Candidatus Palibaumannia cicadellinicola: one gene and its partner. The protein of the gene in region 2 binds, or shares a complex with, the protein of the main gene of each other region. Links are inferred from orthologs where the notes say so. Each region holds a gene or a part of one and is shown on either strand. Other genes may lie near its edges.

What was found. The genes of interacting proteins can lie anywhere in the genome.
Region 1: the proteins of dsbB (region 2) and dsbA are in contact, whole or in part, in a solved structure (PDB 2HI7), measured with the Escherichia coli proteins. The link is inferred for Candidatus Palibaumannia cicadellinicola from one-to-one orthologs.

The regions. Positions count from the first base shown.
Region 1 is NZ_CP008985.1:312,882-317,700, reverse strand. What follows is about bases 1,638-4,624. They hold dsbA (thiol:disulfide interchange protein DsbA), read left to right. Parts: upstream 1,638-2,809; coding sequence 2,810-3,439; downstream 3,440-4,624. Other genes in these bases: IM45_RS03775 (tetraacyldisaccharide 4'-kinase), read right to left, coding at 4,462-4,624; IM45_RS01465 (Trm112 family protein), read right to left, coding at 3,764-3,955; IM45_RS01475 (YdiH family protein), read right to left, coding at 2,335-2,529; pyrB (aspartate carbamoyltransferase), read right to left, coding at 1,638-1,980. Also shown: IM45_RS01490 (Rid family detoxifying hydrolase), read right to left, coding at 62-451; pyrI (aspartate carbamoyltransferase regulatory subunit), read right to left, coding at 546-1,028; more of pyrB, read right to left, coding at 1,045-1,637; more of IM45_RS03775, read right to left, coding at 4,625-4,632. UniProt on the Escherichia coli protein: Required for disulfide bond formation in some periplasmic proteins such as PhoA or OmpA. Acts by transferring its disulfide bond to other proteins and is reduced in the process. DsbA is reoxidized by DsbB. Required for pilus biogenesis.
Region 2 is NZ_CP008985.1:506,430-513,326, forward strand. Bases 3,987-6,897 are described here. They hold dsbB (disulfide bond formation protein DsbB), read left to right. Parts: upstream 3,987-5,132; coding sequence 5,133-5,663; downstream 5,664-6,897. Other genes in these bases: gap (type I glyceraldehyde-3-phosphate dehydrogenase), read left to right, coding at 4,016-5,014; minC (septum site-determining protein MinC), read left to right, coding at 5,895-6,566; minD (septum site-determining protein MinD), read left to right, coding at 6,582-6,897. Outside these bases: rne (ribonuclease E), read left to right, coding at 1-668; pyrC (dihydroorotase), read left to right, coding at 823-1,872; signal peptide peptidase SppA, read left to right, coding at 2,063-3,931. UniProt on the Escherichia coli protein: Required for disulfide bond formation in some periplasmic proteins such as PhoA or OmpA. Acts by oxidizing the DsbA protein.

The DNA.
Region 1 (4,819 bases), 200 kb from region 2 along the record:
TGCTAATTAAGTCAATTATTTTAAATAAACAGACAGAGTCTTACTAATCGTTAACTAATAGTTAAGAGCATACCGCTGCAATAGCTTCAATCTCTATTTGAACATCTTTCGGTAGTCGCGTTACTTCGACACAAGAACGAGCAGGAAATGGTGCGTTATGCTCAGTGAAAAAGTTTTCATAAATAGTATTAACTATTGCAAAATCATTTAGATTAGTTAGAAAAATTGTTGTTTTAATGATATTAGCTACTTTTAAATTAGCTGCCTCTACTATGGCTTTAATGTTTTCTAATGACTGTCGTACCTGATCAATGATATTATTAGCTATTTGTCCACTAAAAGGACAGACTGGTATTTGCCCAGAGATAAAAGTCATAATACCAATATCTATTCCTTGTACATAGGGTCCGATGACTGCTGGGGCATTTTTCGTATGAATGATCCGCTTCATGCATTTCTTCTCCTAGAGAAAAATTCTCTTCTAATCACTATGAACATAATACCATTTATTTTGATACATAAAATAGTCATGATTTAGTTCTAATTTAGGCAACCTGACTTAATTCTACCGCTCGGTGTTCAAAGACTTTCTCGCAATATTTACATTTTAAATGAATCTGCTGGCCTCTAGTTTTAATACTAAATCTTGACGCCACTAGCTCGCTACGGCTAATACAGTGACTATTCGGACAAATAAATACATGATCTATGTGCTCCGGTAACATCAGAGTTTGCTTGCATACCACATCATAATGATCAATACGATTGACTGTAGCGTAAGGCGCATAAATAGCTAACTGGTTAGCTTGCTTCTCAGTCAAAAATACATTTTCTATCTTGATTATATCTTTTTTCCCCTGCTTATTTGACGGCAAATTTAAACCAATAGTTATACGTTCATCTGTAGCAGCTAGTTTAAACAAACTGAGCAGTTTTACACCAACCAGCGCTGGGATATGGTCAATAACTGTGCCACGGTGAATCGCTTCTACTTGTAACTTTAATTTATTATACTGACTTATATTCATTGATACCATCCAATTATCATGCTAACTGTTGTTGATTCAAAACTAGCGCTAGTAAAGCTTGGCGGGTAAAAACACCATTACCTGCTTGCTGAAAATAATAAGCGTAGGGTGTTTTATCAACCTCATAAGCTATTTCATCTACCCGTGGTAAAGGATGTAGTACCCTAAGATTAGCGCGAGCATGCGTTAAATTCTTGGCCTGTAGTACAAACTGCGCTTTAATATTAACGTATTCTGCAGGATCTAACCGCTCTTTTTGTACCCGTGTCATGTATAGAATATCTAGCTCCGGTATGACTTCAGCTAGGTTAACATGCATACTATACTGAATGTTTTTATCTATCAGTGTATGTAAAATATAAGAGGGCATCCCTAGCGCGTCAGGCGCGATAAAATAAAAACGATTACCGTCGAATTTAGTTAGCGCTTGAGTTAGTGAATGTACAGTACGACCGTATTTCAGGTCACCAACCATCGCGATACTAAGATGGTCTAGCTTACCCTGAGTTTCATGAATATTGAACAGGTCAAGTAAGGTTTGTGTGGGATGCTGGTTACCGCCATCGCCTGCGTTGAGGATAGGAACCTGACCGGAAAACTCGGTAGCCAATTGTGCTGCACCCTCCTGCGGATGGCGCATAATGATAGCATCCACATAGGTACTAATAACGGAAACAGTATCTGCTAGGGTCTCACCCTTTTGACTAAGCGAGGTGCTACTAGCATCGGAGAAACCAACTACTGATGCACCAAGGCGGTGAATAGCGGTTTCAAACGATAATCTAGTTCGAGTAGAAGCCTCGAAAAAACAGCTGGCAATAATCTTATGTTTCAGTAATTCCGGCTGTGGCCTCAATTTGAGACCAGTAGCTATGTGTAATACCAGCTCCAGTTCGTTGCGGCTAAGATCATTGATAGAAATAATATGCTTTCTATAAAGGGGATTAATCATCTTTTTTCCACCTGACAGTGCCAGTCAATACGTACGTGCTAAGCAAAAAAAAACCCCTCACATTAAGGGGTTTTTGATTTGACAGGATGGTCACAAGGACTAATGTAATTACGCTTCAAAAAAAAACTAGGTTCATGTTACTTAATCTTTGCTTTATTATCATTTGAACGATATTTATCTTAAGTTACACTTGAGAGACTAAAATAGCATACATAATAAGAGCAAGTGCGAAAAATATCATATAAGATAAATTAATAGGCAAAAATTTGTTCTTATCGTATTGTGGTATATATCAGACAAAGTGAACAGTTCTAATTATTTTTAAGTTAATGTAATGTATTTGTTATGACTATTTTATCTTTTTGCACAAAGCCGGGATAATAATTGACAAATAGTAAATTTACTTTGACTCTTAGAAGAGTCAAGAAGCGTTCGAAACTCTGATTCGAGCTGCTCAAATTTTTTGATATAATCAGCAGGACTCAATTTTTCTGGCATTCTACGGAGATATTCAAAAGCAAGCTTATAAGCTGCTGGTTTATTGTTCATGATAGAAAACCATTTTGATTTGTTAATATTCTCTTTATGTATAAGGCTACGCTTTAGCGTAGCCTTTTGTCAACACCGAAGGTTAGATAAATAATGTCTCTGCCTAACACAAAATTACTGAATCATGTCATGTTATGATACTTTACTTAATAGTTACGATCAGCCTAAATACACTAACATTAAGTTTTAAAACAGTGTTTTTTGATACTTATCAAATAATTAAAAGAGATAAAGAGATAAACTATCTTAAGTAATTTACCTGTATAGTATGTTGATACTGATGAAAAATATTGTGTTAATACTAATAATAAGTATTGCATTAGCAAGTCATGCTTCAGCTGTTCAATTTACGGAAGGTAAGGAATATATTTGTCTCGATAAACCTGCTACCTGTGAACCACAGGTTCTGGAATTCTTTTCTTTTGACTGCCCACACTGCTATCAATTTGAGCAGGTATATCATATTTCTAGTAGCGTCACAAAATCACTGCCAGCTAATACCAAAGTTACTAAATACCATGTCAACTGCCTAGGACCACTTAGTAAACAGCTGACCCAGGCCTGGGCAGTAGCAATGGCGCTAGGCGTAGAAGATAAAGTCAGCCCGCTAATGTTCTATGCAGTGCAGAAAACCCAGTCGGTACAAACACCGGACGATATTAGAACTGTTTTTATTAAAGCGGGGGTAAACGCGAAAGAGTACGATTCTGCATGGAACAGCTTTGTAGTGAAGTCCTTGCGAAGACAGCAAGAAAATGCCGCTCTTAATTTCCAATTGCGTGGAGTACCAGCCATTTTTATCAACGGAAAATATATGGTGAAAAATGATGGATTAGATATGTCATCAATAGACATCTATATGAAACAGTTTAGCGATGTAGTAAAGTTTTTACTAACTCAAACTCAGTAGTCTAGTTAGTAGTTACTACTAGTAACAAGTAAACTTGAGCTAGTTCGTTGCTGCTGATCATAGGTAGTATCAGCGGCTCATGCATTACATATTAACCATAATTTAATCATTGCTAAAGTTCTAACTAACGATGAATTCCTCCATTAGTTTCGTTCGGTACCAGACTGATATCGATGTCAAACAAACTTCTCCGCCAGCATTTTTAATAGCCTGGAACACTCCGAAATGATTTGTTGCGACCTTACCCTAACGTGTATCACCAGTACAACCATAGGCCTCCCGTTAGTTTACCAGGTAAACGGCTAGACATGAAGCGAGCAGGAATTACAAAACTGATGAATTAGTCTCATTCATGGTTATAGTACGTGCTTCGCTTTTAAGTAGTACTGGGATGTTGGCACGAACTGGATAAGCCAGCGCATCTAACTGACAAATTAGCTCCTGCTGTTCTTTGTTGAAGTAAAGTTTTCCATTACATACCGGGCAAGCAATTATTTCTAATAAGTAATGATCCATAATGCCTCCAAAAATAAGTAAGCTATAATAAATACTATGTCAAGTTGTCAAGTCTAAAGTATGTTGCCGCGGTAGCGTCCTATAGCCTGCTCTACTTGTTTCAGAAGTAACAGAAGGCAGAACTTGCATCCTTTCAGTTCAGTTATTTTCAGCGATTCACAGCACTTCTTCGCTAGGCTAGAAGTTAATGCTAAGAGCGTGGCTTATCTGAGAATGCTACTTACTTCGCTGATGTCCAATGCCGGCTATCGCGACTACGGTTTTCAACTAAGTTAAAATACGGCACTCACCACTAAGTAGATTAATCGCCGCACCATGTTGAAGCTACATTGATAACTGCTTGTACTGTTTGTTACCTGGTTGCACGTTCGCGCATAAGATAAGTTGGTAATACCAAATCAACAATAGCATCGATCAACAACGGATATTCGTTAGCTTTACCGCCATATCCACGAGATACAAACAATACCTACCTGCTAGCCACGCTACTGTAATTGTTATACTAGCTACAGTACTACCGATATTTTACCATTGCCCAACCTATTACCACCAGCATTCCGGTTACTAACTACAACTACTGGTATAAATAAACGGTGTTTTTGACACCTACCATAACGGTAGCTGAAATGGATAAGATTGCTGACTAGACCATATAGCCAGGACAGTGGCAGCAACACAATGTAAAACTAATGATGCGCTAGACCAAATTTGATCGATAAAGTCTGTTGTATAAGCCATATTTTACCTTTCTGAATATTGTCAAAACTGGTCAGTAAATTAGCCATTGTCGATTTACCAGAACCAGAACGTCCAACTAGCGCAACAGTTTTTCCAGTAGGGATAGTTAAGTAAATGTCATGTAGC
Region 2 (6,897 bases):
ATACTCATCAGGAAACGAGTTATGAAGAACAAAATCAGAAACATCTATTCATTCAGACAGAGTCGAAAATAACCCATGAAGAAGACCTTATAATGGCACAAAACGAGTTTACGTGCCGAAAAGAGCGGAGATCTCAGGAACTAAAGGCTACTGAAGCATCAGTTTTCGAAAGAGAAAAACTAGAAGTACCCCAAATAAACTTGGGTAATCGTAATACTGATAATCAACTAATACAGACAATATTACCACGTCGCCAACGCCGTGCATTACATAGAAAAATCTCTGTTCTTAATTGTCATGAAGCAGAAATCATTGTACCTAAGCAGACAGTAAATACTACCAATACGACTAATAGCTCTACCACATCTTTGACTAATACCGCTGAGAATACAGTGAATAGAGAGTATTATCGCAGTCGATCACGCAGGTCACTGCGTCATCTACGTGTCAGCGGGCAACGTCGTCGTCGTTATCGTAACGAACGTTATCCACTCTCTTCGCCGGTACCATTGAACCGTGCAGTATTTTCACCAGAAATGGCGTCGGGCAAAGTTTGGGTCAGCTATCCGGTGAATCCTATAGAGCGAAAAGAGCAGGAAGTAATTAGAGTACAATCCGCTCAGAATGTCTCAGATATTGAATTGCGCGTAAAACGTGCGATATCATGACACTGCCAGGTCAACACTAATATATCCCGTATAGAATGAAGTGATAATGGATCAGTAAAAGACGGCTTCACTCGGAAATTAATGACTAAGATGCCTGCTATTTTCATCTAACTAACCTAACTTGATACCTATCAAAGAAACGGAAAATAACTTCATGACGGTACAACCAGTAGAAATTAAAATTCGCCGGCCAGATGATTGGCATGTTCATTTGCGTGATCATGATATGTTGCGTACTGTACTACCTTATACTAGTAGGTATTTTGGTCGTGCAATTATTATGCCAAATATTATACCTCCAATTACAACTATTATCCAAGCTAGAGCTTATCGGAAACGTATTATTGCAGCGCTGCCGGCAGGACATAGATTTCAACCTTTGATGACCTGCTACCTTACTGGATCCCTGACAAAACAGGAACTTATTGAAGGTTTTCAACAAGATGTTTTTACTGCTGTTAAGCTTTATCCAGCTAGCACTACCATAAACTCAAAATATGGAGTGACTGATCTCACTACCTTTTATCCGATATTATCTACTATGCAAGATCTCGGTATACCCTTGTTAATTCACGGCGAAGTGACTACCGCCGAAATTGATATTTTTGATCGTGAAGCACGCTGTATTGAACAGGTTATAGAGCCTATACATCGCAAATTTCAGGCGTTGAAAATAGTCTTTGAGCATATAACTACTAAAGAGGCCGTTGATTATATTCTAGAAGGAGATCGCTATCTTGGAGCAACGGTTACTCCGCAGCATTTGATGTTTAACCGCAACCATATGCTAGTTGGTGGAATTCATCCCCACCTTTATTGTCTTCCTATCCTTAAACGTAGTAGTCACCAGCAGGCACTACGTGCTGCAGTGACTAGTGGTTGCGATCGTTTTTTCTTAGGCACCGATACCGCACCACATGTTCGTTATCGTAAAGAGTCTGATTGTGGGTGCGCCGGAGTTTTCAACGCACCTGTCGCGTTGCCTACTTATGCTACTGTTTTTGAAGAACTTGGTGCGTTGGAATACTTTGAGGCTTTTTGTTCCCTAAATGGACCACGTTTTTATGGATTGCCTTTGAATAAAGATTTCATTTCTCTTAAACGTGATGATTACTGTCAACCAGAGACGATATCTTTAGCTAATGGAGAAACAGTAGTATGTTTTCTAGCACAACAGCTATTACACTGGACTGTTATTGATTAATTATTTCCCTGAATCATAGGATTTAGTAGTCACTTATAGTTACTACTCTATAATGAGATAAAGTTAGATAAAAAAATTTTTTTGTTGTATTTTTAAATAAATTGCATGATAAAAGCATTATTTTTAACAATTCTAAAATAAATCGAGCATATAATATTATTTTGCGCTTTTTATGTTTTATGGATATATCATGATTACATTATGGAAAATAATAGCTAATCCTTTTAGATGGAGTTGGCGCTTACTTATTTTTATCCGTGAGTTTATTTTGAATATCTTTGTAGTACTTCTGATCGTGATTGTTGTAAGCATTTACCTGCAGATTACTCATACCACACCGTCCATGACGACAGGTGCTCTAGTTATGGATCTAACTGGCATCATTGTGGATAAGTCGGCAATGAAGAATAAATTTAGACTGCTTGGTCGTGAATTACTTGGAACTGCAAGTAATAGGATACAAGAAAATTCATTATTCGATGTCGTTGAGATACTTCGTCAGGCTAAAAACAATACTCATATAACTGGTTTAGTACTCTCATTAAAAAATTTTTATGGTGCAGATCAAGCTTCCCTACAGTACATCGGTAAAGCGCTGCGTGAATTCCGCGATAGTGGTAAACCTATTTATGCCATCGGTGAGAGTTACAGCCAGGCGCAGTATTTTCTTGCGAGCTATGCCAACAAAATTTACCTTATGCCACATGGTATGGTCGATTTACATGGTTTTGCTACTCATAACTTTTATTATAAGTCTTTATTAGATAAGCTCAAAGTTAATAGTTATATTTTCCGTGTAGGTAAATATAAATCCGCAGCAGAGCCGTTCTTACGCGATAATATGTCTAAAGCTGCGAGGGATGCAGACAGTCGTTGGGTTGGACAGCTGTGGCAACATTATCTTGATATAGTAGCTGGAAATCGCCAGGTGACACCACAACAGTTCTTTCCCCGTTTTCCCACCTTACTTGCTGGATTACGTGCTGTTAACGGCGATACGGCACAGTTTGCGCTTCAGAATAAATGGGTGGACGAAGTCGCTTCTCGTTCTACCATTGATAAAGCAATGACTCAAGCCTTCGGTTGGAATGAGCAGAGTCAATCATTTAATGCAACGAGTATCTATGATTATCAGCAAATTTATACTAGCCAGCAGAGCGCCGCACAAAGCGCACAAAGCGCACAAAGCGCACAAATTGCTGTGATCTTTGCAAATGGCGCAATAACCGATGGACCAGAAAAGCCTGGATCTATGAGTAGTGATACCACAGCTCTTCAAATACGCGATGCTCGTTTAAATCCAAACATCAAAGCAATTGTCTTTAGGGTTAATAGTCCAGGTGGTAGTGTCAGTGCCTCGGAAATCATTCGTAGCGAATTAGTCGCAGTGCGCGACGCTAACAAACCTATAGTTATCTCTATGGGTGGCATGGCTGCCTCTGGCGGTTACTGGATATCTACCCCAGGAAATATGATTATCGCTAGTCCCAGTACCATTACTGGCTCTATTGGTATCTTTGGTATAATCCATACGATAGAGAATTTGCTTGATCGTATTGGGGTACATACTGATGGCGTGACTACTTCGCCAATAGCGGGAATGTCGATAACCCAAAAATTACCAGTCGAGTTCTCACAAATTATGCAGCTTAACGTCGAAAATGGTTATAAAAAATTCATCACCCTAGTCGCGGAATCCCGTAACAAAACCATGGATGAAATAGAAAAAATTGCTCAGGGTCATGTATGGATAGGTAGCGATGCCATAAATAAAGGTTTGGTCGATAAATTAGGTGATTTTGATGATGCTGTTAATAAAGCTGCTGAGTTAGCTAACATTGAGCAGTATCAACTCAATTGGTATCTGAATGAGCCTAATTTTATGAACATGCTATTAACACAAATAAATGCTGCAGTGTTGGCTGTTCTGCCGAACACGATTAGCGAGATAGCACAGCTTATGAACAAAGATGCTGCCTTGGGTTTTGTCGATCCGCAAAACTGCTATGCATTATGCATTAATTGTGACAAAGATGGGAATAAAATACATAGCAACTGAAGACAAACATCTTTTTACTAGTGCTGACAGATTTATGCTAGCATAACCATAAAATTTTATTAATTTTTAATTACTGGTGAAATGATGACTATCAAAATAGGTATCAACGGTTTTGGTCGTATTGGCCGTATGATTTTCCGCGCGGCGCAGAAACGTGATGACATTGAAATAATTGCCATTAACGACTTATTGGATATTGACTATATGAGTTATATGTTGAAATATGACTCAACTCATGGTCTATTTAGTGGAACAGTCGTAGTAGGTAATAATCATCTTATTGTTAATGGTAAAACTATCCGTTGTACCTCCGAAAGAGATCCGATTTATCTAAAATGGAATGAGGTTGGCGTAGACATCGTTACTGAAGCAACGGGACTTTTCCTAACCGATGTAACTGCACGTAAGCATATCACTGCTGGAGCTAAGAAAGTGGTGCTGACTGGACCATCTCAAGATAACACGCCTATGTTTGTAATGGGTGTTAATCATAAGTCTTATGATGGGCAGGACATTGTGTCTAACGCTTCATGCACGACTAACTGTCTAGCTCCACTAGCTAAAGTAATCAATGACCAATTTGGTATCGTTGAAGCATTAATGACCACTGTACATGCTATAACAGCGACTCAAAAAACCGTTGATAGCCCTTCGCATAAAGACTGGCGCGGTGGTAGAGGAGCATTTCAAAACATTATTCCGTCCTTAACTGGAGCTGCAAAAGCAGTCGGTAAAGTAATTCCTCAGCTGAATGGTAAGCTAACAGGTATATCTTTCCGTGTTCCTACTCCCAATGTATCGGTAGTAGATTTGACGGCACGTCTGGAAAAATCTACTTCGTACGAAGAAATTTGCTCTGTTATCAAACAAAACTCAGAAGGTGAACTAAAAGGTATAATGGGTTATACCGATGAAAACGTCGTTTCAACTGATTTTAACGGCGAAACATTAACTTCGGTTTTCGATGCTAAAGCTGGTTTAGCTCTAAATAAAAACTTTGTCAAACTAGTTGCCTGGTATGATAATGAAACAGGATATTCCAATAAAGTTTTAGATCTGATCTCTTATATTGCTAATAGGTAATATGGTTACAAAAATGCTGTCAATCAATGATTGGTATTTTCTTAGTCGTGCATATCTATCTATAACTTAGGTTGACAGCTTAATCAATATTCTAGTATGTCTTGTTTTTTGATTAAAAATGGTAAATTTTTTACATCGCTGTTCTATCACTCGCAAAGCCTGGTTATTACTTGCACTTACTGCTTTTATTTTGGAATTGGTCGGGCTCTATTTTCAGTACTTTATGTTTATCAACCCTTGCGTTCTATGTATCTACCAACGTTTTGCACTTTATGGCATAATGATTGGAGGTCTTGTAGGAGCTATATCACCTTCGACACCATTACGTTTTATTGGACTTGGTTTTTGGCTTTACAGCGCCTGGAAAGGATTGCGATCAGCTATAATCCATACTGATATTCAGCTGTATCCTTCCCCTTTTTTCGTATGTGATTTTTTTGTTAGTTTCCCTAGTTGGTTGAAACTCGATCAATTGTTGCCAGCTATATTTAGTGCCACTGGTAATTGTACCGTACATCCGTTTCACTTTCTTTCACTCGCAATCACACAATGGATGATCATAATCTTCTCTATCTATCTATTCATTGGTTTAATTATATTATTAGTACAATTTGTTTTGGTGTATCAAAACAAAAACATCAAATACTAAACCTAGATAATATAAATCATAGATCTAATCTTGATGCTAGAACTTCTAGTTCGGCTTGATCATTATCATTTGATAGGTAACAACAAATATTTTTTCCTACGTTTATATTACTTAGTGTATTGTCTGGATATAACGGTACCTATAACATGCATGCGGTACGATAAAATCATGAAATATCGCATCTCGTAAATAAATGAGAAAAAATACATGTATAAATCTGAGTCAGAATAGATGACACAAAAGCCTATTGATCTCAAAGGCAGTAGTTTTACTTTATCAGTCATTCATCTTCATGATGCGCCGCCAGAAGAAATAAGCCGGGCAATACAGGAAAAAGTAAAACAAGCACCTCAATTACTACAAAATGCGCCGGTTATCATCAATGTTGCCAGTCTTAACAGAGAATGCAATTGGATGGAGTTGTCCAGGGCGGTATTAGCAACTGGGCTACATGTGGTTGCTATTAGCGGCTGTAATAATTCTACACTTAAAAATAAGATTATTTGTAGCGGGTTACCGTTACTGACCGAAGGCAAAGCACTTAAATCAGGAGAATCTACATTATCTATTGCAAAAACACTACTTATTAATACCCCTGTCCGTTCCGGACAACAGATTTATGCGCGTAACAGCGATTTAATCATAACAAATAGCGTAAGCGCTGGTGCAGAACTGATTGCTGATGGCCATATTCATATTTATGGCATGATGCGGGGGCGTGCACTAGCCGGTGCATCAGGAGATGGAGAGTGTCAAATTTTCTGTAGTAATTTATCTCCAGAACTAGTCTCTATTGCCGGTGAATATTGGCTAAGCGATCAAATACCGGCAGAGTTTTCAGGTAAAGCTGGGCGTATTTACCTACACTATGGTGTACTTTCTATTAAATCTTTAATCCCTTGACAAAGGAATCATTTTATGGCACGCATTATAGTTGTTACTTCAGGTAAAGGTGGCGTTGGTAAAACCACATCTAGCGCAGCTATTGCTACCGGTTTAGCCCGTAAAAGTAACAAAACAGTGGTTATTGATTTTGATATTGGTTTACGCAATCTAGATTTAATTATGGGTTGCGAACGTAGAGTAGTATATGACTTCGTCAATGTTATTCAGGGTGATGCGACTATCAATCAGGCGTTGATAAAAGATAAACGTACCGAAAATCTTTATATTCTACCTGCGTCTCAGACACGTGATAAAGACGTACTTACTCGTTCTGGGGTGGAAAAAGTAC